One region of the Rossellomorea sp. RS05 genome, then DNA from elsewhere that is predicted to be linked to it. Evidence: predicted binding sites of a transcription regulator. Region 1 holds the regulator's gene; the other holds the start of a gene.
The links. Region 1 encodes LexA, which represses DNA repair genes until DNA is damaged. Its sites were predicted from a motif close to CGAACATATGTTCG; they were not measured.

Region 1 (11,796 bases):
AAAAGTGTACTAAACCAAAGAAGATTATACAATATTTCTGTCATAATTTCTTAATTAATATATAAATTTTCTTTGTTTTATTGGCTTTAACCAACCAAATCGTTCATTTTGGATGTCTACAGCCAATAAGTATCCCATATGTCTTCTTAGGATTTCAAAGAAAATATACTCTGATTCATCCAAACCCCATGCATGAATCGTCAACGCTCTCTCTTTTAATTCGAGAGAGACCCCGGATGACTCCTGTTGGATCATGGCTTTATCATCGTCCCAACCGGAACCTTGTACCGATAGTAATTCATTTTGTATAAAGCGTCTCGTAGGGAGGTATGGAATCGGTCTTGTAATATACTCTACTTGTTTTGAAATGATGGTGTGCAGCTCCCCGGTGGAACTCTCCATCTCGTTGAAAAGCTGGTGAAACATCCGTTCCCTACCGTAAAAATGCTGGGCAAACTCCTCTGCAATCCAATAGACCTGATAGCGTCGCACAGTTACTCCCCCTCCCATTATACTATTCAGTATACCCAAACATAGAAAAGGGAGTTGTCAGAATTTGTTGAGAAGATGGACTAGTTTTGTCGAATCGCCGTTTCATACCAATTCTTTTTTCAGCATCACCATGTCCAACCCTCTTATTCCATTTTCATAGAATGGCTCCGGATAGTCGAGGAAGAAATCCTTTTTGATAGCTTCGAAGCGAAAACCGCATTTTTGATAGAACATCAGATTGCCGATGGACGAATTGGATGTCCCCACAAGGATGGTCCGATATCTCGAATTCCTGACCTTCTTTTCTATTGACTCGATCATTTGCCGGCCGATCCCCTGTCCACGGAATGAGGCTACTACAGCCATGTTTTTTATCTCGATTATGGTTGAATCCAATTCCACTATGAGCATGATCCCGACGATTTCTCCATTGTATGAGAAGGTGTACACTTCCCCATCTTCAAGATAACTTCTTACTGCAGCTTCTGATTCATCGGCAAGCATCAACAGAGGGACGAAGGCACTCCGCTCTTTTTGATGTTCACATTTAATCTCCATCATGTACACCACCTAAAAAAAGCCGGCTCAATGGATGAGCCGGCTCAGGATGTTTTACTTTTGAAGTAAGGCTTTAATACGGGACACAACATTATTTGTTGTAAATCCGTACTCTTCCATCACTTTTTCTCCAGGCGCTGAGGCACCGAATCCGTCAATAGCGAGGATGTCACCTTCATCACCGACGTAACGGTCCCATCCGAGTGGAGAGCCCATTTCGATGGCAAGACGTTTCTTCACGCTCTTCGGAAGGATGGATTCCTTGTATTCCGCAGATTGTTTTTCGAAACGATCCCATGAAGGCATGCTGACAACCGATGCATTGATCCCGTCTTTTTCAAGTGCTTTTTGAGCGTCCATGGCAAGACCCACTTCCGAACCGGTAGCAATCAAAATCGCATCAGGCTGTTCCTTACCAGCCGGGGATGCTACATACGCACCCTTACTTACACCGTTATACGCTTTATCAGCAGAAGACTTCATGGTCGGCAGATTCTGACGTGAAAGGACAAGCATGGTCGGCTGATCTTTCGACTCAACAGCAAGTCTCCACGCAGCTGCTACTTCGTTGCCATCTGCCGGTCTGATGACAGATAGATTCGGAAGTGCACGAAGTGATGCAAGCTGTTCTACAGGCTCATGCGTAGGTCCATCTTCTCCAACTGCGATACTGTCATGAGTGAATACGTATGTGACCGGTAGTCCCATCAGAGCCGCCAAACGGATGGCAGGACGCAAATAATCACTGAACACAAAGAATGTTCCGCCAAACACCTGCAGGCCGCCGTGAAGGGCCATACCGTTCATAGCCGCACCCATGGCAAATTCACGGACACCGAACCAGATGTTGCGCCCATCATACGATTCTGCAGAGAAGTCTGTTTCACCCTTGATGTTCGTTTTGTTTGAACCCGCAAGGTCAGCAGATCCACCGATGAACGTCGGCAGGTTTTTAGCGATGGCATTCAGTACGTCTCCTGAAGAAGCACGGCTTGCCAATGAACTGCCCTCTTCGTAAACAGGGATTTCTTTATCCCATCCTTCAGCCAATTCGCCTCTGATGGCTGTTTCAAGCTGTGCTGAAAGTTCTGGAAGAGCATCTTGATATGCCACGAATTTCTTCGCCCATGCTTCCTCTTTCTCACTTCCAGCCTGTTGGATTTTCTCTTCAAAACGGGCGTAGACTTCATCCGGAACATGGAAGTCTTGATCGAACGTCCATTTATAGTAGTCCTTGGTGAGTTTCATCTCGTCTTCCCCTAGTGGAGCACCATGGACAGCAGACTTACCAGATTTATTAGGTGCACCGTAGCCGATGACCGTTTTGACCTCGATCATGGTAGGGCGGTTTGTATCACCCTGTGCTTCTTCAATGGCTTTAGAGATTTCCTCAAGATCATTTCCATCTTCCACGCGGACATATTGCCAGCCGTAGGATTCGAAACGTCCTTTGACGCTTTCAGAGAATGATTTGTCAAGTTCCCCATCAAGGGAAATATCATTTGAATCATAAAGAACGACCAAGCGGCCCAATTTCAAGTGAGCAGCAAGTGAAGCTGCTTCAGCTGAAACGCCCTCCATCAAATCTCCGTCTCCACAGATGGAGTATGTAAAGTGATCGATGATGTCGTGGCCCTCTTTGTTATAAGTAGCTGCCATATGTCTCTCAGCCATAGCCATACCAACCGCCATCGCGATTCCTTGTCCAAGCGGGCCTGTTGTAGCTTCTACACCTGCTGTATGTTTATACTCAGGGTGTCCAGGTGTTTTACTTCCCCACTGACGGAAATTCTTCAAGTCGTCCATGGAAACATCGTAGCCTGAAAGGTGAAGCAAGCTGTATAAAAGCATTGACCCATGCCCTGCAGAGAGAACAAAACGGTCACGGTTAAACCAATGAGGATTTTTTGGGTTATGGTTCATGAAGCGTGTCCATAAGGCATACGCCATAGGGGCTGCACCCATCGGCATTCCCGGATGACCGGAGTTTGCCTTTTCGATCGCGTCGATCGATAACGTTCGGATTGTGTTAATTGCTAATTGATCTGTTTTATCAAACATGTCAGACATCCTTCCTTTTCAATCTCTACTTAATATTAATCTTCTTTGGCTGTTTATACAACTATCTTGAATGATACCACGTCTCTCTTTTTGTTAAAACCGATATCCATTCTGAATTCACCACTGCCTCATTCATTCGACATAATCAAAAAGGACCACGCTTAAAAGGCAGCGTGATCCAGTATTGACTTACAATCAGTGTTTCTTTTTGTTTTGAATATCTTGTATCTTCTTGGGCGTCACTTCATTCCCATCAGGATCAAAGATTCTGGTATTCTCTATGGTCCCTTTCATGGATTGACGGAACGTCTCAAGATATTCTTTCCTCAACCTGGTCTGTTCCTTCGCTTCATCTGCTGAAAGCCCGGTAGACTTGGATTTTTTGGACAATTCATTGATCCGGTTCATTTTTTCTTTTGAAAGCATCTATAAAACCCCTTTGATTTCGGTAACGTATAACGACATGTTACTAAATATAAAGGGTGATGACAAGGGTTACGCTTGATCGATGGAGTCCATATGTTCTTTATAGCGCCGATGAACGGTTGCCTTCGAAACGTCGTAGCCAAACCCACGCAAAGTAGCGGCAATTTCTGCAAATGTTAGCTCATTTTTGCGCAGCCTGACGATTTCTTCGACGGGGACTTCCTTTCGTTCCCTGCCTTCGATATTCCCTTTGTTCTTCAGATTCTTCTGGGGACGGAACCCATTCGCAACTGCCCTTTTCATCCCCCTTTTGATCTTCAGGTTATGCAGCTTGCGCTGATATTCCTCCACCATGCTTACGATATTGATGACCATGGAGTCGGAGTCCGATAGGTGGAGCTCGCCGCTGTGGGATTGACTGATAATTTTGACCTCTTCTTTCAACAGGCAATGGATCAGGGCAATCTTCGCATTGCCCCTTCCAATCCTCGTCTCATCCTGGATCAACACCGCATCGATCGACTGATCCCTTACTATGTCCAGCATCTCGAGGACGCCTGGCCGGTCAAGATCATAACCGCTTGCCTGATCCTTTATGACCGATGTCACCTGCATCCCATACTCCAGCGCAAGCTTGGACAGTTCTTCTTCCTGACGTTCGAGTGATGTTTCTTGTGTATCTTTCTTCGTACTCACCCGACAGTAGATGATCGCATTCATTTAAAATCCCTCTATTCCTCGTTCATGACATACTGATAATCCCCGTTGATCCCGAGCTTCTTTTCGACTGGAAGCACTAGTGAATCACCTGCAGAAATTGTATAAGTGGAAAGATTATTCCTTTCTCCCACCCACTTGATAAATTCATCGGTGGACATGGAAGAGTCGCTGCTGTATTCCTCTGCTATGGTCCAGAGCGTATCACCATCCTGCACCTCGATACTATGATAAGATACTCCGCCTCCCATTTGAAGAATGAAATAGATTGAAGCCATAAGTGCCAAACCAAAAAATACGAGTATATATGAGTAATTCGCCCAAAGTTTTCCTGCCATAATGTTCCCCTCCATACGAATGTTTGTTCTGCTTGTTGTATCCATCATAATACGAACATCCGTTTGGAGTCAATCGAAAATTCGAACTTATGTTTGTATCGTTCCCATCCCCATGTTATAATGGGAACATAAGATCGATAGATTGAGGTGCGTGACTATGACAAAACTATCCAAACGGCAGCAGGATATCTTGGAATATATCAAAAGCTCCGTAAAAGAAAAGGGCTATCCGCCTTCCGTACGTGAGATCGGGGAAGCCGTTGGACTTGCCTCAAGCTCCACTGTCCACGGCCATCTGGCCCGACTCGAAAGCAAAGGCCTCATCCGCCGGGATCCGACCAAGCCAAGAGCCATCGAGATCCTCGACCTGGTGGAAGACTCGATCCCCCGCCATAATGTTGTGAATGTTCCCCTCATCGGGAAAGTCACAGCCGGTCAACCGATCACAGCGGTTGAAAATGTCGAAGAGTACTTTCCTCTCCCGGAAAGAATGGCTCCTGCTGACGAGCATACTTTCATGCTGGAAATCATGGGTGACAGTATGATCGAAGCCGGTATCCTCGACGGGGATTTCGTCATCGTAAGGCAACAGCAAACCGCCAACAATGGGGAGATCGTAGTCGCCATGACGGAAGAAGATGAAGCGACCGTGAAACGATTCTTCAAAGAAAGAGATTTCGTGAGGCTCCAGCCTGAAAATTCCTCCATGGATCCGATCATCCTACGCAATGTATCCATTTTGGGCAAGGTCGTCGGTGTCTACCGTCAAGTTCATTAAAATGACAAGCAAAAAGGAGCTTCCGTCACATGTGGCGGAAGCTCCTTTTCTTCTATCTTTCAAGATAGCGGTATAAAGTGGACTTACTGATGCCCGTTTTTTCTTTTATTTCCGCCAGGCTGTACGTTTTTGATTCATACATGGCGATGGCCTTTTTTACATTTTCATCAGGCTTGCGCGGTCGTCCCGTACTGACTCCCTTCTCTTTAGCTTCTCCTAAGCCCTTTTTTGTCCTTTCACTGATCACATCGCTTTGAAAGCTTATAAGATGCTCCAATACCTCCTGAAAACGGTACGTCTTCCCAGGACTGGTCGACAGCCCTTCAGATATGGAAATGAACTGTGTCCCTTTCGTTTCTAACTCGTTTAAAAGTTCCAATAGCTGCCGGGTGGAATCAGCGAAGTCGATTAGAGAAGCCACGACGACCGTATCCCCCTGCCCTGCTTCTGCAAGCAGCGCTTCCAAGTTCACTCTCCTCTTCGGTGAAGAATGTTCCTCCTTGTATAAAACCGTGCATTTTTTCTCCAGTAGTTTTTTCTCCTGGATCCGTCCTTCAGGATCATCATTGCTCGGTCTGTAGTATCCGATGATCATACCTATCTCCTTCCCCTTCACCTGTTTGTAATTACTTTTCCCGAAAAGGTTTACTTTTGGGAAAATCGGTGATAAACTGTTTTCTATTGAATTAAAATATATGATTTTTTTGAGGTGACAATATGAAGAATACCATAAAACAACAATGGTTTTCGAATGTCAGGGGAGACATCCTTTCCGGGATCGTCGTAGCCCTTGCGCTCATTCCTGAGGCCATTGCCTTTTCCATCATAGCGGGTGTCGATCCTATGGTCGGGCTATACGCTTCTTTTTGTATTGCCGTCATCATTTCCTTTGTCGGCGGAAGACCTGCCATGATTTCTGCTGCTACCGGTGCCATGGCCCTTGTCATGGTCCCTCTTGTCAAAGATTATGGGTTAAACTATCTGTTGGCAGCCACTATCCTGACAGGAGTCATCCAACTCTTGTTCGGTGTATGTAAAATCGCAAGGCTCATGAAATTCATCCCACGCGCTGTGATGATCGGATTCGTGAATGCTTTGGCCATCCTGATTTTTTCAGCCCAAGTGCCTCACTTTTTCAACATTAATGGGATGACCTATGTATTTGTGGCGGTGACATTGGTGGTTGTGTATGTGCTGCCCCGATTCGTAAAATCCATCCCCGCCCCCCTAGTGGCTATTGTGGTGCTTACTGCCGTTGCCTTGATTTCAAAGGCAGACTTAAGGACCGTGGGAGATCTCGGGACGATACGTCAGACCTTGCCATCGTTCTTCCTTCCCGATATCCCGTTCTCACTTGAGACATTGAGTATCATTTTACCCTACTCACTCGCACTCGCGATTGTAGGACTACTCGAATCCCTTATGACGGCTTCCATCGTAGATGACATGACGGATACGGACAGCAATAAAAATCAGGAAGCAAGGGGTCAGGGAATCGCCAATATCATCAATGGATTCTTCGGTGGGATGGCCGGATGCGCGATGATCGGTCAGTCGGTGATCAATGTAAAATCCGGTGGACGGGGACGTTTATCCACCTTTGTTGCAGGCTCTTTCCTGATGTTCCTAATCATCGTACTTGGGGATTTCGTCGTGAAGATCCCCATGGCGGTTCTCGCCGGAATCATGATCATGGTCTCTATCGGTACGTTCGACTGGTCATCATTCCGTTACATCAGGAAAGCTCCTAAAGCAGATGCCGCAGTGATGCTCATCACCGTCGCCATCGTGGTTGCCACTCACGATCTCTCAAAAGGGGTCATTGCAGGGGTATTGCTCAGCGCCATGTTCTTTGTGGCCAAGATATCCACGCTGAAGGTGACGGAAAAAGTTGAGGGTGTGAATCGTCATTTTAAAGTGGAGGGTCAATTGTTCTTTGCATCCGTGGAGACGTTTGTGGGTGCATTCCAATTGTCTGATGAGGTACAACATGTAAAAATCGATTTTACCGGTGCACAGATCTGGGATGAGTCCGCTGTGGCAGCCTTCGAAAAAGTCTTGTCAAAGTGCAGAGACCAAGGCTGTGATGTGGAGACGGTCGGACTAAGCTCATCGAGTAAAAAGATTCAGGACTCCCTCTTACTGTTGATAGACCAAAAAACGACTCTATCAGCTTAATATACAAAACGGATGCTGCGGCATCCGTTTTTAGTGTCACCGTCGTCTTATGGGACAGACAACGGTCTACATTAGATTCATCTCACTCATTGTGTCATATAGAAGCAGTTTCAATTCTCCCAATGAGGAAGTTTATTTCCTGAACCCCTATGCGCAGGGTGTATGCGATATGTATTCTAATCAAATTGTAAAAAAATCCCCCTGAAGGGTGCAACCCTTCAGGGGGATTTTTAGATAGATTAATACATTTGAATATATTGCTCGCGCTCCCAAGGGTGAACTTGTGTACGGATTAGAATTCTGGGGAGAATTCCGTATAATAACTTTGATTAATTGTTGATATAATGGGGATTTCAAAAAAACTCTTTCAATATTATATCGTAACTTTTATTAAAAGTGTGTGTGTTTTGTTGGTGGAATCGTGAGTGGATTCACCTCCGTAATTCCACCCTTTTTTCATATAGCATTGGAACATTTAAAAAGGGCGTACCTATATTTCTCTATTTTCATATGTTGATGGTGAAGATTTGACTTATTTACTGAGAGGAGAAACGCAATTGTTTAATGAAGAAAAAAAAGATAATGTTGAAAATTTATGTATTCAAAAGTTAGCTCCAAAAGGCTGTCCTGACATTTTTCCTGCGGATTGTATAAACCCCATGATCCAGTTGGATCAAATCGTAGCCATTAGCTGCACTGGGACCATTACTGGACGGGTGTTATGTGATATGCGACCTCTAAGTTTACAAATTGTAGAGTTGTCATCGTCTTTTCCAGGGTTGATTTTTGCTAATCCACGACCTGTTACTAATCGTTTTGGTCAATTCACCACAACCGTTACCATTCCGAGAGGTACTCCCATTACTCCAAATGTCATCATCACGGCTTCCACTGAAATAAATGGACGAACCGATACCACAAGTATAACCACCAGGGTCGGGTGTATAGTATGTCAAAACCCTACGTTAACGATTAACGCCATTACCGAAGTAGTGACGTGTCAAGGTGCTCAAATCAGTGGAAGATTGACTTGTGATGGCCAATCTATACCAAGTGCAGCTATTAGCTTCACTGTTCAGAGCTCTTCGGGAAGGGTCGTTGTCAATCCCAATCCATCTATCACTGGAGTTAACGGGGAATATACAGCCACCCTCCTTCCATTTAGGGGAGTAGATGAAACCATTACATTAACGGCCACAACCACTGTAGGTGGCATAGTCGTCAGCACCACTCCCCAATCCATTCGAGTCATTTGCCCACCATGTGATAATCCGACCATTGATTTGGATGAGGTTATGCAAATCAGCTGTAATGGCACCCTTTCAGGTCGTTTAACATGCAACGGCACTCCGATACCGAATTTACCCGTCACTTTTTCCGGAAATCCTATCTTAAATTTCACCACTCCGACCTCTGTGACAGATCAAAACGGTGAATTTTCAAGTGCTGTCACCGTTGCACCAGGAACTCCAAATCAAACTGTTTCTTATACCGCAACTGCAACTCCTTTTGGTATACCTGTTTCTGCAACTGGTACGGTTATTGCTGGGTGTGAAAATTGTACCAATCCAATTCTTACGTTAAACGTACCGGCAGAGACAGTAGGATGTGAGGGGGCGCAAATCACAGGCCAACTCACTTGTGACGGTCAGCCGATCTCAGGCGCACCGATTTCTTTCACCATTTTCCCACCTCAGGCCGAAGTTATCATATCTCCAAATCCGGCCATAACCGGGGCAGATGGAACATATACAGCTACAATCCTTCCAAGTGTCGGAGCTAGCGAGCTTATTACCATCCAAGCCTCTACAATAGTAGGTGGCATTCCGACTTCATCCCCTACAAGAAATGTCCTAGTCGATTGTGAATGCGTGAATCCAATCATTCAGCTCGATAACCCATCTCCAATCAGTTGCAGCAAGCCAATCACTGGTCGAGTGTTATGCGAAGGCACACCGGTTCCAAATGTTGAAGTAACGCTTTCCAGTTCCTTGGTCGAGTTTACACCATCTCAAGTCTTAACCGATCAAAACGGAGAATTCCAAAGTCTTGCTACGGTTCCATTTGGCACAGATGTGCAGGAGGGAGTACCGATCACTGCCAGTGCTGAAGTCAATAATATCCCGATTTCCACGACAGCTTACGTCCGTGCCAGTTGCCTTGAATGTGCGAATCCTTCCTTAACCCTAGTTCCTCCAGGTATCGTAGTGGGGTGTGACGGAGCTCCTATAAACGGCACTTTATTATGTGACGGTTCTCCAGTGGCTGGCATACCGGTATTCTTCACGGTCGCTTCCCCTGGCAACAATGTCTTTGTTAATCCTAATCCAGCCATCACTCAGGCTGACGGGTCTTACACTGCCACCGTTCAACCTGCAGTTGGTGCTGTGGAGACGGTGACGATTACGGCCTCCGCAACGGTTGGTGGGCAAGACGTCACGGCCGGTCCTGTTAACGTATCGGTTGATTGTCCATTTCCTCCGGAAGATTGCCCATGTCGTTTCAGATTAAATACCCAAGGCGGAGCTCAGCCGGGCGCCCAAATACGGGTTACCCAATTTGGCAACACAACCGATTACACCGGCACACTGAACATTACAGTCGTTGAGTGTGGAGAAGGAATACAGGGTATATGCAATCCAGCAGTCGATAATTTCAACTTCGTCTTTAACGCGGGTAACGGAGAGAACTTTCAGTTTACACAGGGACGACGCACGTCAATTACTTGTGGGGCCGGGTTAACGATCGCTACTGTTGAGGGGGTTATTAACGGGCGGATAAATAATGGTCCTTCACGAACATTCGAAGCGCAAGTGACCGCTACTCTGAATACAGTAACTGGTCAGATTACTTGGGAAATCTTCGCTACCGATAATACGACCACTACTTTCCAAACCCTTGTTCCGTTTGTATCGCAAGGCAGTCCAACCTCATTTATTACAAACTGCGACTTAATTTAAATAAGAAAGAGAATGCAAACTAATTAATTGCATTCTCTTTTATTTACATTTAAAATTTCACCAAATACGCTCAAACAAGTCTTCCCAACCAATTTCTAAGTAAAAAAAATTATAGTCAATTTCATTAAAGAGGAATTCTTTTTTCCATTTTCAATTTGTGATAGGTAATTGAGAGATATACCTGTCATTACACTTAATTTCCTAAGTGTAATGTCCTTTGACCTTCGAGTCCTTTGAATATGATTGCCTACTGTTTTTTTTGTATATCAATTATTTTAACTCACCTATTAAAAAAAATGAAATCATTTAGGTTATTTTATAGTCTATACTAACTTCAGTATTCTAGTTAACAATCACATTATAATGTAATTATTATTTCTTACCAACCCTCTTTTGTTATTCCTGAAATCCTTATATTAAAAACTCAAGATTAAAAAGCCCCGAAAGAGTTCGAGGCTCAAATTTATTAGTACTTTTTACAAACTCTTTCAAAGGTATAGTGCAATTGAATCTTTAACGAACCATTATAGGTTCTCTCAGGAGCAGTACCAGTAGTCGCAATTCTAATTAGATTATCGTAGACAAAAGTAATAGAACTATGGGGTGCTATTAGAATAATTATTGGAGCACTATTCTCTCTTTCAAAACGAACGTTAAATGATTGATCACTGAAATTTTCGATAGTCCCTGCAGCTGTTACATGAAGACTATTGGGCTCAACATCAAAAATTACATTTACGTCCCTGTTTCCACTACCTGAAATAGGAGCACAGTTCTCAAAATGAGCGTCTTTACATTCCCTTTTTGGCCTTTGAGGACATTTAACATCTTTTCCTAGAGGTTTACTGAAGCAATCCATATTATTTCACCACCTTTCTTTTCTATAGAATATGTGGTTAAATATTTTATGCTTGTACGCTTGCCCCATTTACTCTCAATTAACTTAATAGAATAGTCTTAATTTCTACTTGCAAATTCAAAATAATAGTTAATTAACGAAAAAAACTCTTTCTCTAATAGAATTAGAGAAAGAGTAAAGATCTGGCCGATCCCCAGCAAACTTGCAAAAGGATTGATGACCAATCAATCCTTACATTAAACATTTTATGCGACTTCATGAAAATTGTTCGTTAGAATTTACTATCCAAATATTAAGGATGTTATTTTTACTCTTCTGGTCAGAGTTCTGGTACTCTCTAAACAATCTGTTACAATTAGTGAATAATTTACAAGCAATCCATTTTCGGACGAATATGGATAAGAATTTAGGGTGAAATATCATTCAATA
Region 2 (11,796 bases), on a different contig from region 1:
GACGCTGACAATGGTTAGATACCATGCAGGTGCCAAGTTGTTCCCTGTTTGGTGTACAAGCCATGTGGCAACCAAAGGGGTCGTCCCACCAAAGATGGAGACCGAGACATTGAATGTGACGGATAAGGTGCGATAGCGTACATCACTGAAGAACATGGAAGGCAACGTTCCAGGCATGGTTCCTTCATAGCTCGCCAGTAGTATACCTAAGATCAAAATGCCCAGTGAGACGAAGAGCAGACCATTGAGGTTGACTAAGTAAAAAGCAAAAGCGGACAGGAGCGACAGGCCACCCAAACCAATCAAGATGGTCGCTTTGTTGCCGATCTTATCGCTCAGTTTCCCGAACATGAGGGCCAATGGAATCATGATGACCATGACACCTGTGATCAGGACCGTTCCCGTCGTGCTGGACAATCCGACGATTTCATCTAGATAAGAAGGCATATACGATAACAGCATATAATTCGTTATGTTAAAGAATGCTACTGCAACGAAACAAACGATAATGTCCTTTTTATGGTTCTTGAAGATCGACACAAAACTTTCTTTTTTCTCATCCTCATTATCATTGGCAAGTTCATTTTCGAAAATCGGTGATTCCTCCAAGCTCTTCCTTAAGTACAATCCAACAAGCCCCAAAGGCAAACCAAGCAAGAATGGAATTCTCCAGCCCCACGAACTCATTTGATCATCTGATAGCGTGATGAAAAGGATACTCGCAAGGAGAGAGGCCAAGATATAGCCGGTAAGGGTTCCGATTTCCAACCCACTAGCGAGGATATTCCGTTTATTATCCGGTGAAGATTCTGCAATATACACCATGGCTCCAGCATATTCACCGCCAGTTGAGAATCCTTGGATGATCCTTGCAACAAGCAGCAATATCGGGGCCCATACCCCAATCTGATCATAAGTAGGAAGCAGCCCGATCAATAAAGTGGAACAAGCCATCAAGATGATCGTGGTCGTTAGTACGACCTTCCTCCCTAACTTATCACCGATCCGTCCGAAAATAATACCGCCAAGCGGACGCATCAAAAAGGCAATGGCGAACGTTCCGAATGTGAAGATCAGCTTCAGTTCATCATTCTGGACAGGACTGAAAAAATTCTGACTGATGATAACGGCTAAATATGAATACAAACCAAAATCAAACCATTCCATCGCATTCCCTACACCCGTTGCGAAGACACTCTTCTTGGCCTTTTCAATACTAACAACGTTGATCTTCTTCTTATTGAATTTCATATACTATTGTCAACTCCTTTGATGTGGATGGATTTCTACATGAAATACCAGGTTGCCTGAATAATCGTTTATGGTTTTACTTCTACTTACTGAAAAGGCCTGTTACTGTATGATAGTACCCTCTATTCAAGAAATGTATTCCTCCTTAATAAACAGGCTTATTGTCATGTGTAAAGTATGCCAGCATAGAAATCCAAAGACAGTTACCTTAGTATTTGCCACAACCCCTATTGCTATTAGCAACGCGAACCCGATATAAAAAACAAAGCAGCCTCCATTGGGAGACTGCTTTGTTCGGGTGGTGCATGCGTCATTTATGATTTCTTTTTCTGATAAAACGAATAGCCTGTGAATCCAATCCCCACCACAGCCATGAGTATCGAAAAGACTAACGGAACGGTTCCGATCCTGCGAAACGCCGTCCCGAACACACCGTAGCGCGAATCCCAACCAAACCCTTCTTTGCTAAGAACCGTGGAATAAATCGCTGCGGTAATCAACGTCGATCCATATAAAATGGCACTGGATAAGATCAGCACCAACCCTGTCGCAAGTTTCTTCATGAGTATTCCCCCGATGTCTGATTTTGGACGACGCATGGGGACGGTTCCCATGCGTCACGTTTTTGACACACAGGAACCGTCCCCACACGTCATGCATAAAACCCAATGGCATTCAAGATCGCGACCCCGACCACCGTCACCAGGATCCCCGTCAACGCCGCAACGAAGGCCGACTTCATCTTCCTCGTATCCCACCATACCGTCACCCCGACGATGACCGTGAAGATCAACCCGAAAAAGATCGACGCCATGGGATTCGTCGGCGTAAGCCAGTCGTACCAGGATAGAAAGTCCATATAACTCACCCTCACTCCGGAACACCTTACATATATAATTTCACATAAAGGAAATAATTCCTTTTTACTAAATGGGGTCGGTTCACATCAAGCCTGCGCCGTCAACGGATGCTTCACCCCCTCGGGGATCCCTTCCCCAATCTTCATGGGCAGAACGAACAGCACCTCATCCCCTTCGAATACATCTGTCCGCATCCCTTCCGTCTCCTCCGGTGTGAAGTGAAAGACGATCTGCCGCGTATCATCGTCTGCAAGCTTTTCGGCAATCTTTCGGACATCCACGGTTTCGCGGCATGCGACATCAAACAGATCAAGCCGCTCCCCGTCACGCTGGAACATCACCACCGTGCCTTCTTCCTCAAGATAATAGAGATCCAGGAAGGAATAGAGAGCATAGAACATGAACAGCTCACCTGTGTTTCTCATCCCGAAGCGAGTGGATACCGGCAGCCTGTCCCTGGCGATCCCATATGCCAGATCGCGGTCTGCTTTCTCCTCCATATCAAGCTTCCTCATGCTCACTTCACCTGCGGTGCCTGGCACCATGCTGAATAGCGTTTCCTGCTGTGCCCGGAAGCCAAACTTCGGATAAAACTCCAAGACGTTTTGGTTCGCAAACAGATAGACAAAATCGACTTGATCCCGGTACTCATCCAGCACTTTCACCAGAAGGTCCTTAGATAACCCACGATTCCGGTAGTCGGGATGGGTCATGACGGTCCCAATTTGGATCGCCTTCTTTTCTTCTCCTTCTATAGTAAAGTCGATCAGGTTCACGGACACGTTGGCAATGACCCGGTCTCCTTCGATAAAGGAAAATGGCACGTATTTCTCTGTCCAGTATCCCCTCTCATACCACTGCCCAAAATGGATGCCGAATGTGTCATCGGCAAGCTGGTTGAAGCTGTCACGTAAGTTCTGATTCTCCCGAACGTTCTTCCTGAATTCCACGTACATTCTCCTTCGCTTTGTCAATTTCAACTAACGCTGCTACCTGTTCCTTCTATCATAACAAAAGGAAAATTATAACAAAACTATTTTTTCACTCAACAAAAAATCACCCGGAACCTCCTGTGAAGGTCCCGGATGATTCCGGTGATGATCTTATAGATCGATGGTGTCTCCTGCTTTCATGACGCGGCCTTTGCTGTCTTCAAGCATCTCGACGAATTTATGCGGATCCTGCTTGATCGGCGGGAATGTATCGTAATGGACAGGAACGACTTCCTTCGCTTTCAAGAACTTAGCGGCAAGTGCTGCATCCTCTGGTCCCATCGTGAAATTATCCCCGATTGGAAGGAAAGCAAGGTCGATCGGATGGCGTTCACCGATCAGCTTCATGTCGGAAAACAAACCTGTATCTCCTGCGTGGTAAATCGTCTTCCCTTCAGCCATCAAGAGGAAGCCTGCCGGCATGCCGGTATAGATGATTTCGTTATCTTCTGTTGTATAGCTTGAGCTATGGAATGCCTGGGTGAATTTCACCTTACCGAAGTCGAACTCTCGCGCTCCGCCGATTGACATCGGATGAGTATTGAGGCCCTGAAGGCCAAGATAGTTCGCCAGCTCGTTCGGTGCAATCACCAAGGAGTCATTCCTTTTCGCGATGGCGACAGTATCACCCACGTGGTCGTTATGTCCGTGGGTCAGGATGATCACATCAGCTTTGACGTCATCTGCATTTAGATCGGTATATTCATTCCCGTTGATGAACGGATCAACAAGGATCGTTTTTCCGTTGGTTTCGAATTTCACCACTGAGTGGCCATGATATGAGATCTTCATCATTATCTCCCCGCTTCCGTAAATGTTTACAGACGTAGTTTACCCGTTTGATCAGCCGGTAAAACAGAATGGCCCTTTACAATGAACACTTCTTCGGATTGCTGAACCGATTGAAAATCATCCGTGAACAGAACGCATGACTACCGGCTGCTGTGAGGCAGCCTCTTGTAGCGTTCACTGTCCATACTGCTCCCTGATCCAGCCCGCATCATTTAAGAAGTCGGCTCTGGATAGCGTTTCTCTTCTCAGTCGCTCCCGGTACGCTGTGATCGTCCCGTCATGGGATACCACGTACACGTGATGGGCGCCCTGATCCTCGATCCATCGTAAAAAGATGTCGGCCCATTCCGAAAACTCGTCATGAGGCATGACATTGATTCCCGACGCACACATATCCGGGTCCATCCCGAATTTCACTTCAAAGTCAGGGAACTCGTTCCGGATGGTCTTCAGGTCCAACATCCGATCGCATGGCAATGTCACTGCCCCCGGCTTTTGCGGGAACATCCTCGGGGACACCAACGGATGCACGACCCGCCTGCACCCCGATTCACCGGCAATCAAGGAGGCCGTTTGCAAGGTTCTCCGCACAGGGCTCACAACCACCAGATCATCCTTCGTAACAGTGAAGACCGTTGAAAGGCTCCTTGCCTGTTCCTTCCCCGCTTCCGTCAATGACGGATCCTCCAACTGCAAGCTTTCCGGCAGGCTCAGCGTATGCTCCCCCTGCCCATGTCGGATGAATGTGATCTCCATTGGCTACCCCTCCTTTGACGCTTGCGTCATTTCCATGATCACATACGCCTTGTCGCCTTTGGTGAAGTGGCGGTCGGTTTCACGCAACCCGAACCGGCTATAGAAGCCGGCTTTTTCAGTACGTGCGTTGCACCAGATGCGGCGGATGCCCTTAGCTTTCAATTCTTCAAGTACATGTTCAAGTAGTCGGCTCCCGTAGCCCTTTCCCTGCTCTTCTTCAAGGGTGGCAAACTTCCTGAACTGACACTCCTTTTCCTCGATGAAGAGGGAGATGACGGACTTCAGATCACCTTCATGAAAGAGTCCGTAGTGCAGGGCCGATTCATCGCCCTCTACTTTGATATAGTCATAGGGTCGGTCCGGCCACATGACGGTGTGGCGGAGCTCCCAGGCTTGCGGATGCTCGATTTGTTTAATCATGTAAGGCTCTCCTTTTGGATGCACGTTTGATTGTTAAAAAGTTGGAACTGATGGCCACTAGGGCACCGATGATCAACCCCATCTTCCAATAACCTTCCTCAGTGAATTCTGAATACAGAAAAGAGCTTAGTACAAATAGGATGAACCCCATCGTAAAAAGAATTTTCCCCGTCATGGTGAATTTCTTCAACATGATTTCACCCCCCATTATCTCTTCTTGATCAATAACCGCTCGTAAAAGCACTTCTCTATTACCATATCATATCCTCCGTATGATTTCCTTTTATTTCCCATAAACAAAGACACTCACGATTACGCAAGTGTCCCTTCCTTTCTTATTCCACTACATCCACCGAAATCAGGTCCTCCACGCGTACCCGGACGAACCCCTCATCGCCGCACTCAAGCATCACATTCCGGTCCCGTTCATTCAGATAATGAATCGTACCCGTCTTCATTTCACATTTCCCTTTCAATTCATTCCATATTTTCATCCGCAGGGGAAGGTGGTACTCCATGGCATAGCGGATCCGCTCCTCCATCTCGCTCAAGGCGAAGATGTCGACCTCAGGCTTCGGGTCGCGCTCGAATACCTCCCATATATCCCTCAGTTCCTTGACGTGCTCCGGGAGCATGAGCGACGTCCATTTGATTTTCCCTCTGTCTCTTATCATTCCAATCACCTCTGTCCGTTAGTATAACCGAACGTTTGTTCCTTTACGAAATGAGACGTATTGAGACAGAAGGCTTATAGGCTGCCAATTTTCCCCACCTATTTACCTAGATGATTAAACGGGATAATTCCTTTTAAAAAAAGGAATTAACCAGGTAGCCTCGAATGACTAGTCGAGATGCTTTTTAGAGAGGGGTACTCAAAATGAAAAATGGTGCCGCAAAAGATGTTCTTGAAGTATACAAAACGGCCGTTTACGAACAGGATGTGGAGAAATTCTTATCTGCGCATGCCGAGGATGTTCACATTTATGATTGTTGGGGCGACTGGGAATGCAGAGGGATCTCCGAGTGGAGAAAGAATGTGATCGAATGGTTTACAGGTTTGAATGAGGAAGGCGAGATCCTCAAAGCCCTATTTAATGAAATAAAGGTGGAGGAAAGCGATACAGTCGCTTTTGTTCATTGTGAAGTGGTGTTTGCTGCGTATACGAAAGAATCGGAAGAAAAACTTCGACAGATTGCGAACCGGTTTACATTCGGTCTCAAAAAGATTGAGGGGTCTTGGGTCATCGCCCATCAACATTCTTCGTTGCCGATCGATATGAACACCGGAAAAGGAATGTTCCACCTGAGATGAAAACCGAAAAAGCTTCTTCCCTCCACACAATTGCTGAAGGGACGAAGCTTTTTTCTAATGGGAGGAACCTCTCTATCCCCTTGACCTCCACCTTATGTCTCATACCAACCCGGCCATTTGCCCGTCGAATCCACCCGTTCGTCAAGGTACAGTATAGAAAAGGAGGTCATGACCATGATCAAAGGATTATACGAAGCCCATCTTCCCGTAAGGAGCGTAGATCGTTCCATCACCTTCTACGAGGGGCTGGGTTTGGAGCTCTCCCACCGCGCAGGGGACGGGCTTGCGTTCATGTGGATCGAGAAAGAAAGAAGCTGGCTCGGGCTATGGGATACGGATTGCGTGGAACTCGCGTATCACCCTTCCATCCGACATGTTGCCTTTCAGGTGGCCCTCGACGAGCTGAAACAATCCGTCGCTTGGCTCACTGAACGGGGATGTTCTCCACGGCGGGCGTTCGGCTTTGAGCCGGTGGAACCCTTCGTGATGGCACACAACGGGATGGCCCACGCAAAAATCCACTTCCCCGATCCCGATGGCAACAGTCTGGAGCTGATCTGCCCCCTTGAAAATCCAGGAGATGTGAACGGGATGATGTATTTGAGTGAGTGGGAGGCAATACACTGAGTGGCGCATGGGGACGGACCCTACGCACAGTTTTTTAAATACATAGGGACCCTATGATGTTAGGGAAGCGTTGTGCCCAGCAAACGTTCTTCTGTTCAGGGCAGGTACCTATTATTGATTCCAAGTATTCTATCTTTTACATATAATCGAAAATTCCATTTCAAAACCCCTGCTAAAATTCCTGTATGGTTTAATGGTATAGTAAGTTTACCAAACTCTAACATTTACTATACACTGACTAGGTATGACGAAAGGAGAAGATGAAAGTGGGTTTCCGTTTTAGAAAGAGCATGAAGATCGCACCGGGCGTACGGATGAATCTTAGTACAAAAGGTGTCGGCATGTCGGTCGGCGGGAAGGGATTGAGGGTTAATACAAGTTCTCGCGGGGTGAGTGTCGGGGCAAGCATACCAGGAACCGGATTATCTTATCAGAAACGCCTGTCATCTACGCAAAACAACCGAAACCATGTCCAGGTACAATACAACGGTGTTCAGGTTGAGGAGTACGAAGCCTACATTGCTTCCATTACGCATCTACATGAAGACGCCTTGCAACCTGTCGATTGGCCGGGTATTAGGGATACGCTCCCTCCCTTTTCACAAGGAGAAGACGGTCCCCGCGTGGTCGAAGCAAAGCAAAAACTTGCCTCTTTCGAACCCAACTGGATCGACCGCTTGTTTAAAAGAATAGAAGCACGACAAGCAAAAATGCAAAAAGAACTGACTGATAGCCAGAAAGTTGATGACGCATCGTACGCGGAATGGGTAGCTAAGACGTCCCTTGCCCAGAATGTTTTGAATGGTGACAGGGACGCATGGATCAGCGCTCTAGAGCGTCATCATATTTTCACCATCTTTGATGAACTGGGAAACGATATCGCATTTACCATCCTCGATAATGAGAGTGTATTAGTGGACTTGACCATTAATGTGGATCCGATTCCTGAGAATGCCTTGTCCCTTACGAAGACTGGTAAGCTCTCATCTAGAAAAATGGCAAAAGGAAAATACCTTCAGCTCCTGCAAGATTATGTGTGCAGTTCTGTGCTCAGAATTGGCTTGGATCTTATCCACTGCCTCCCGGTTGAAAACGTCGTCGTAAATGTCCTTGGTGAATCCCAAGCAGAAGAAGGCGCATCGGGGTGCCTCCTCAGCGTCAGCCTCAACCGCACCGGACTTTTAAACCTTACTGAAACAAGCCCATCCACCCTGATTGAAACCTTCCATCCCAACATGAAATTCCTAAAAACCAAAGGCTTCAAGCTAGTAGAAAAGTGGCACTAAATGTATGGCACATGGGGACGGTTCCCATGTGCCATTTTTTTGACATATGGGGACGGACACTTCACTCCACCCGCACCCCACCAGACCTTGTCTCAATCTTCACCTCATGGCTTCCGCCTCCCGACACCCCACTGACCCCTTTTTTCGAGGTCGATTTCCCGTCCAGGTCCACGCCGATTGACTGGCTTCCACTGTTCGTCGACACATCAAGCTTCAAGTCGGGGCGTTCCTCGTCAAACCTCACCGATGCCTTGCCACTTCTCGTCTTCACCGAAACCGGCGCCTGAAGTTCTGCCACATGGAGATCCACATTGCCACTGCTCGTTTCCACCTCGATCCGGTGACGCCCGAGCTCTTCTCCTGAAACATTCCCAGATGAACCATCAAGAACGAGTGTCCCATTGAAGCTCTCTGGGATTCGCACTTCCAGAGAAGGCTTCTTCTTCAGATTCACCAGTCGAATGGCATTACTGTCCACCTTGATCGTCAATCGGTCTCCGTTCCGGTCAAGGCTGACGCCGGGACCGCTGTCATACACCGTCATATGGGTCTCCACCTCATCCCCCTCGCCAACCGTGACCTTCACATTCGTACTCGCAAAATCGACGGCAACCTCCCCCAATTCCGCTGCCGATTCCTTCTGTACAAATACCTCTTCCGATCCTCCTCGGCAACCCGCAAGTATCACGGCACTCAAAATCATCATCATGATCTTTTTCATACTCCTGCCTCCTTTTGCGCGTAAGTTCATTGGGATGATTCCGATGCTTCAAAGAAGTGGCGCATCGGAACCGTCCTCATCTGTCATACCCATTATAAAAGATGACGCTGCGTCACCTTCAACTGATAAGGTGTTTCGTTCTTGCAAGTGACGTACCGTCATCTTTTATACTGAAAAAAAGGAGGAGATTCGGAATGAAGAAAGAAGATATGGTGATATACGGATGCGTCATCGTCGGTGCCGGGATCGGACTTGTATTCGATGCGGCCATTCCTGGTGTGCTTGTGGGACTCGGACTGGGCTACTTGCTAAAATCGGGAATGGCGACGAAGGATAGAGAGGAATGATGAGGGTGCTTCATATCAATGAAGTGAAGAAAATGAGCGGGGTGTCGGTACGGACGCTCAGGTATTATGATCAAATCGGCCTGCTGATTCCTGCAGGGAAGACGAACGGCGGACACCGTCTCTATACATCGGCGGAACTGAAGAAGCTTCAACAGATTCAGTTCCTTAAGTCGATCGGATTCCAGCTTTCCGAAATCGGACAGATCCTTGTATCAAAAGAGTGGGACTGGGCGGAGAGCCTGAATAAGCAACTGTCCTATATCCTCAATGAAAAGGACCGGTTGGCTGATATTGAAAAATCCCTGCGAGAGCTCATGAACGGCCTCGCGATTGACGGGGAAGAATTCCAAATCTCGAAGATCATGAGCCTGTATGCCAGGGGCAAGAAAGATTCCCTCCTGAAGTCGCGGGATAACTGGGATGTGCATGACGAACGCGTACTTGAGCGCCTGCCGAATATGAATAGCACCGACCCCGATTCCCTTGAGTGGATCGCCCTCCTCGGTCAGCTCAAGAAGTATATGGACCTCGGGCCATCCCACCCCAGAATCCAGGGCATCATCCACCGCATGGATGAGAAGCGCGCCCTCGACTTCGACGGCGAAGATGCGTTCCTCGATCAGCTCTGGGAGATCCGCATGTGCCCCGAGAAATCCGAAGAACACCGCCTCTATCCTGTCGATCAGGATGTCCTCGAGCTGATGGCCGAAGCGTACGACCTCTATCTGGAGGAAACGGATGGAAACTGAACTCCTCCTCTACCTCGGCGGCCTGGCCCTTCTAGACACCCTGAGCCCGACAATCATCGGCGTCACACTCTATCTGCTTTTAGGGAATCCACCAAAGAGCGCATCCCGTCTCTTCGTCTATCTGTTCACCGTGGCCACCCTTTACATAGCCCTCGGCATTGTCATGATGCTCGGCTTCACGACGATACTCGACGCCTTCAGCTCACTGACCGAGCATGTCATCGTCAGCAGGACCCTGTTCGCCATCGGGGTAATCCTCTTCATCGCAAGCTTCTTCATCCCTACCAACAAGAAGCGCACCATCCCGCTGCCGAAAACGGAGAGCCTCCTGTCGATCACCCTCATCGGCCTCACCACCTTCGTCATCGAAGCCGGCACCGCCTTCCCATATTTCGCGGCCATCGGGCTTATGACGTCTGAAGGAATTCCCCTGTATCTGTGGCTCCCCACCCTGATTGTCTATACCTTCATCATGATCCTGCCAGCTATATTGATTTTCATTGGCTATCGACTGATGGGGAAATGGCTGGAGGGACCTTTAGAGAAACTGAGGCTGAAGCTTGCGGAGCATTCGAATTCGGCTCTGAGCTGGGTGATGTGTATCGTGGGAGTGGTGTTGATCTTGAATACAATCTAAAAAACCGGATCGAATGGAGTTCGATCCGGTTTTCGTTGTATAGATCAGAAGATGAAGTCAGCTACCAACAGCATGACGAGGGATACACCCCAAGCGATAGTGGTTGGAACCGACCAGACAAGGATCTGTTCCTTTACGTTTTTGATTCCTAGCATTCTATTCAATACCCAGAACAAGCTATCATTGAAGTAGGAGAAGATCATCGCCCCAAGGGCACATGCTTGAGCAGCCAAGACAAGGTTCACATCAAGCTGGGCAATGATTGGCGCGGAGATGGATGCTGCAGTAATCATCGCAACCGTCCCACTTCCTTGAACAAGTCTTACAATCGTAGCAATCAGGAATGGCACGAGGATTGCAGGCAATGCCAGTTGAGAGATTTGCTCTGCGATATAATCTCCAGATCCACTTGCACGAAGGATGTTTCCTAGTGCTCCACCGGCTCCGGTAACGAGAAGGATGATTCCAGATGATTTAATTCCTTCTTCCATACGATCCAATGTATCCAGGCGTTTCATATTGTTGGTCAAGGTGTAGATGGCAATGATCAGACCGATTCCTACAGCGGTCACAGGGTTACCGAAGAACTTGATGTAGGATAGGAGCTGCGCGTTAACGCTCACCGTCCCCGCGTCTGCCAAGGCCGTCAGTGTAGTATTAAAGAAGATTAATAGAATCGGGAAAACAATCGGCATCAGTGACTTTGTCAAAGATGGGAGGTCCTTCGTCCGTTCCGCTTCAAGCTCTAAAAATTCAATATAGGCTTCTTGCTTAGAAGGCCGGATGAACTCATCCCCTTCTTCGGCAGGTAACTGATAGATCTTCTTCCCGATCCACTTCGCATAAAACACCCCTACAATTACAATACCCAGTCCGAAAATCAATCCAGAAAGAATCATCATCCCAATATCAACACCGAAGATTCCCGCTACTCCCAATGGACCTGGTGTCGGCGGAACCGCATGGTGGGTCGCAACGAGACCTACCCCAAGAGCCACTCCAAGTCCAACGACAGATTTACCTGTTTTTCTTGAAAGCGCTTTAAC

Region 2: a site for LexA is predicted at 5,774-5,787, ahead of ABJ225_RS13605 (YolD-like family protein). Genes of this name have one in related genera too.

What each region holds. Positions count from the first base shown of each region.
Region 1 covers NZ_JBDKWY010000001.1:628,417-640,212, reverse strand. Annotated here, with positions in the region: gene sirA (sporulation inhibitor of replication protein SirA) at 55-492, opposite strand; gene ABJ225_RS03295 (GNAT family N-acetyltransferase) at 595-1,050, opposite strand; gene tkt (transketolase) at 1,105-3,111, opposite strand; gene ABJ225_RS03285 (DUF896 domain-containing protein) at 3,307-3,537, opposite strand; gene ABJ225_RS03280 (YneB family resolvase-like protein) at 3,607-4,257, opposite strand; gene yneA (cell division suppressor protein YneA) at 4,269-4,592, opposite strand; gene lexA (transcriptional repressor LexA) at 4,750-5,370, shown strand; gene ABJ225_RS03265 (recombinase family protein) at 5,423-5,965, opposite strand; gene ABJ225_RS03260 (SulP family inorganic anion transporter) at 6,088-7,548, shown strand; gene ABJ225_RS03255 (hypothetical protein) at 8,076-10,508, shown strand; gene ABJ225_RS22345 (helix-turn-helix domain-containing protein) at 10,604-10,747, opposite strand; gene ABJ225_RS03250 (S-Ena type endospore appendage) at 10,975-11,367, opposite strand.
Region 2 covers NZ_JBDKWY010000004.1:321,131-332,926, reverse strand. Annotated here, with positions in the region: gene ABJ225_RS13645 (MFS transporter) at 1-1,251, opposite strand, end outside; gene ABJ225_RS13640 (hypothetical protein) at 1,566-1,814, opposite strand; gene ABJ225_RS13635 (hypothetical protein) at 1,920-2,114, shown strand; gene ABJ225_RS13630 (GNAT family N-acetyltransferase) at 2,198-3,061, opposite strand; gene ABJ225_RS13625 (metal-dependent hydrolase) at 3,215-3,895, opposite strand; gene ABJ225_RS13620 (histidine phosphatase family protein) at 4,070-4,651, opposite strand; gene ABJ225_RS13615 (GNAT family N-acetyltransferase) at 4,655-5,071, opposite strand; gene ABJ225_RS13610 (hypothetical protein) at 5,064-5,264, opposite strand; gene ABJ225_RS13605 (YolD-like family protein) at 5,407-5,745, opposite strand; gene ABJ225_RS13600 (YybH family protein) at 5,949-6,383, shown strand; gene ABJ225_RS13595 (VOC family protein) at 6,558-7,010, shown strand; gene ABJ225_RS13590 (DUF4236 domain-containing protein) at 7,301-8,296, shown strand; gene ABJ225_RS13585 (DUF4097 family beta strand repeat-containing protein) at 8,358-9,017, opposite strand; gene ABJ225_RS13580 (hypothetical protein) at 9,212-9,364, shown strand; gene ABJ225_RS13575 (MerR family transcriptional regulator) at 9,370-10,113, shown strand; gene ABJ225_RS13570 (GAP family protein) at 10,103-10,750, shown strand; gene ABJ225_RS13565 (GntP family permease) at 10,795-11,796, opposite strand, start outside.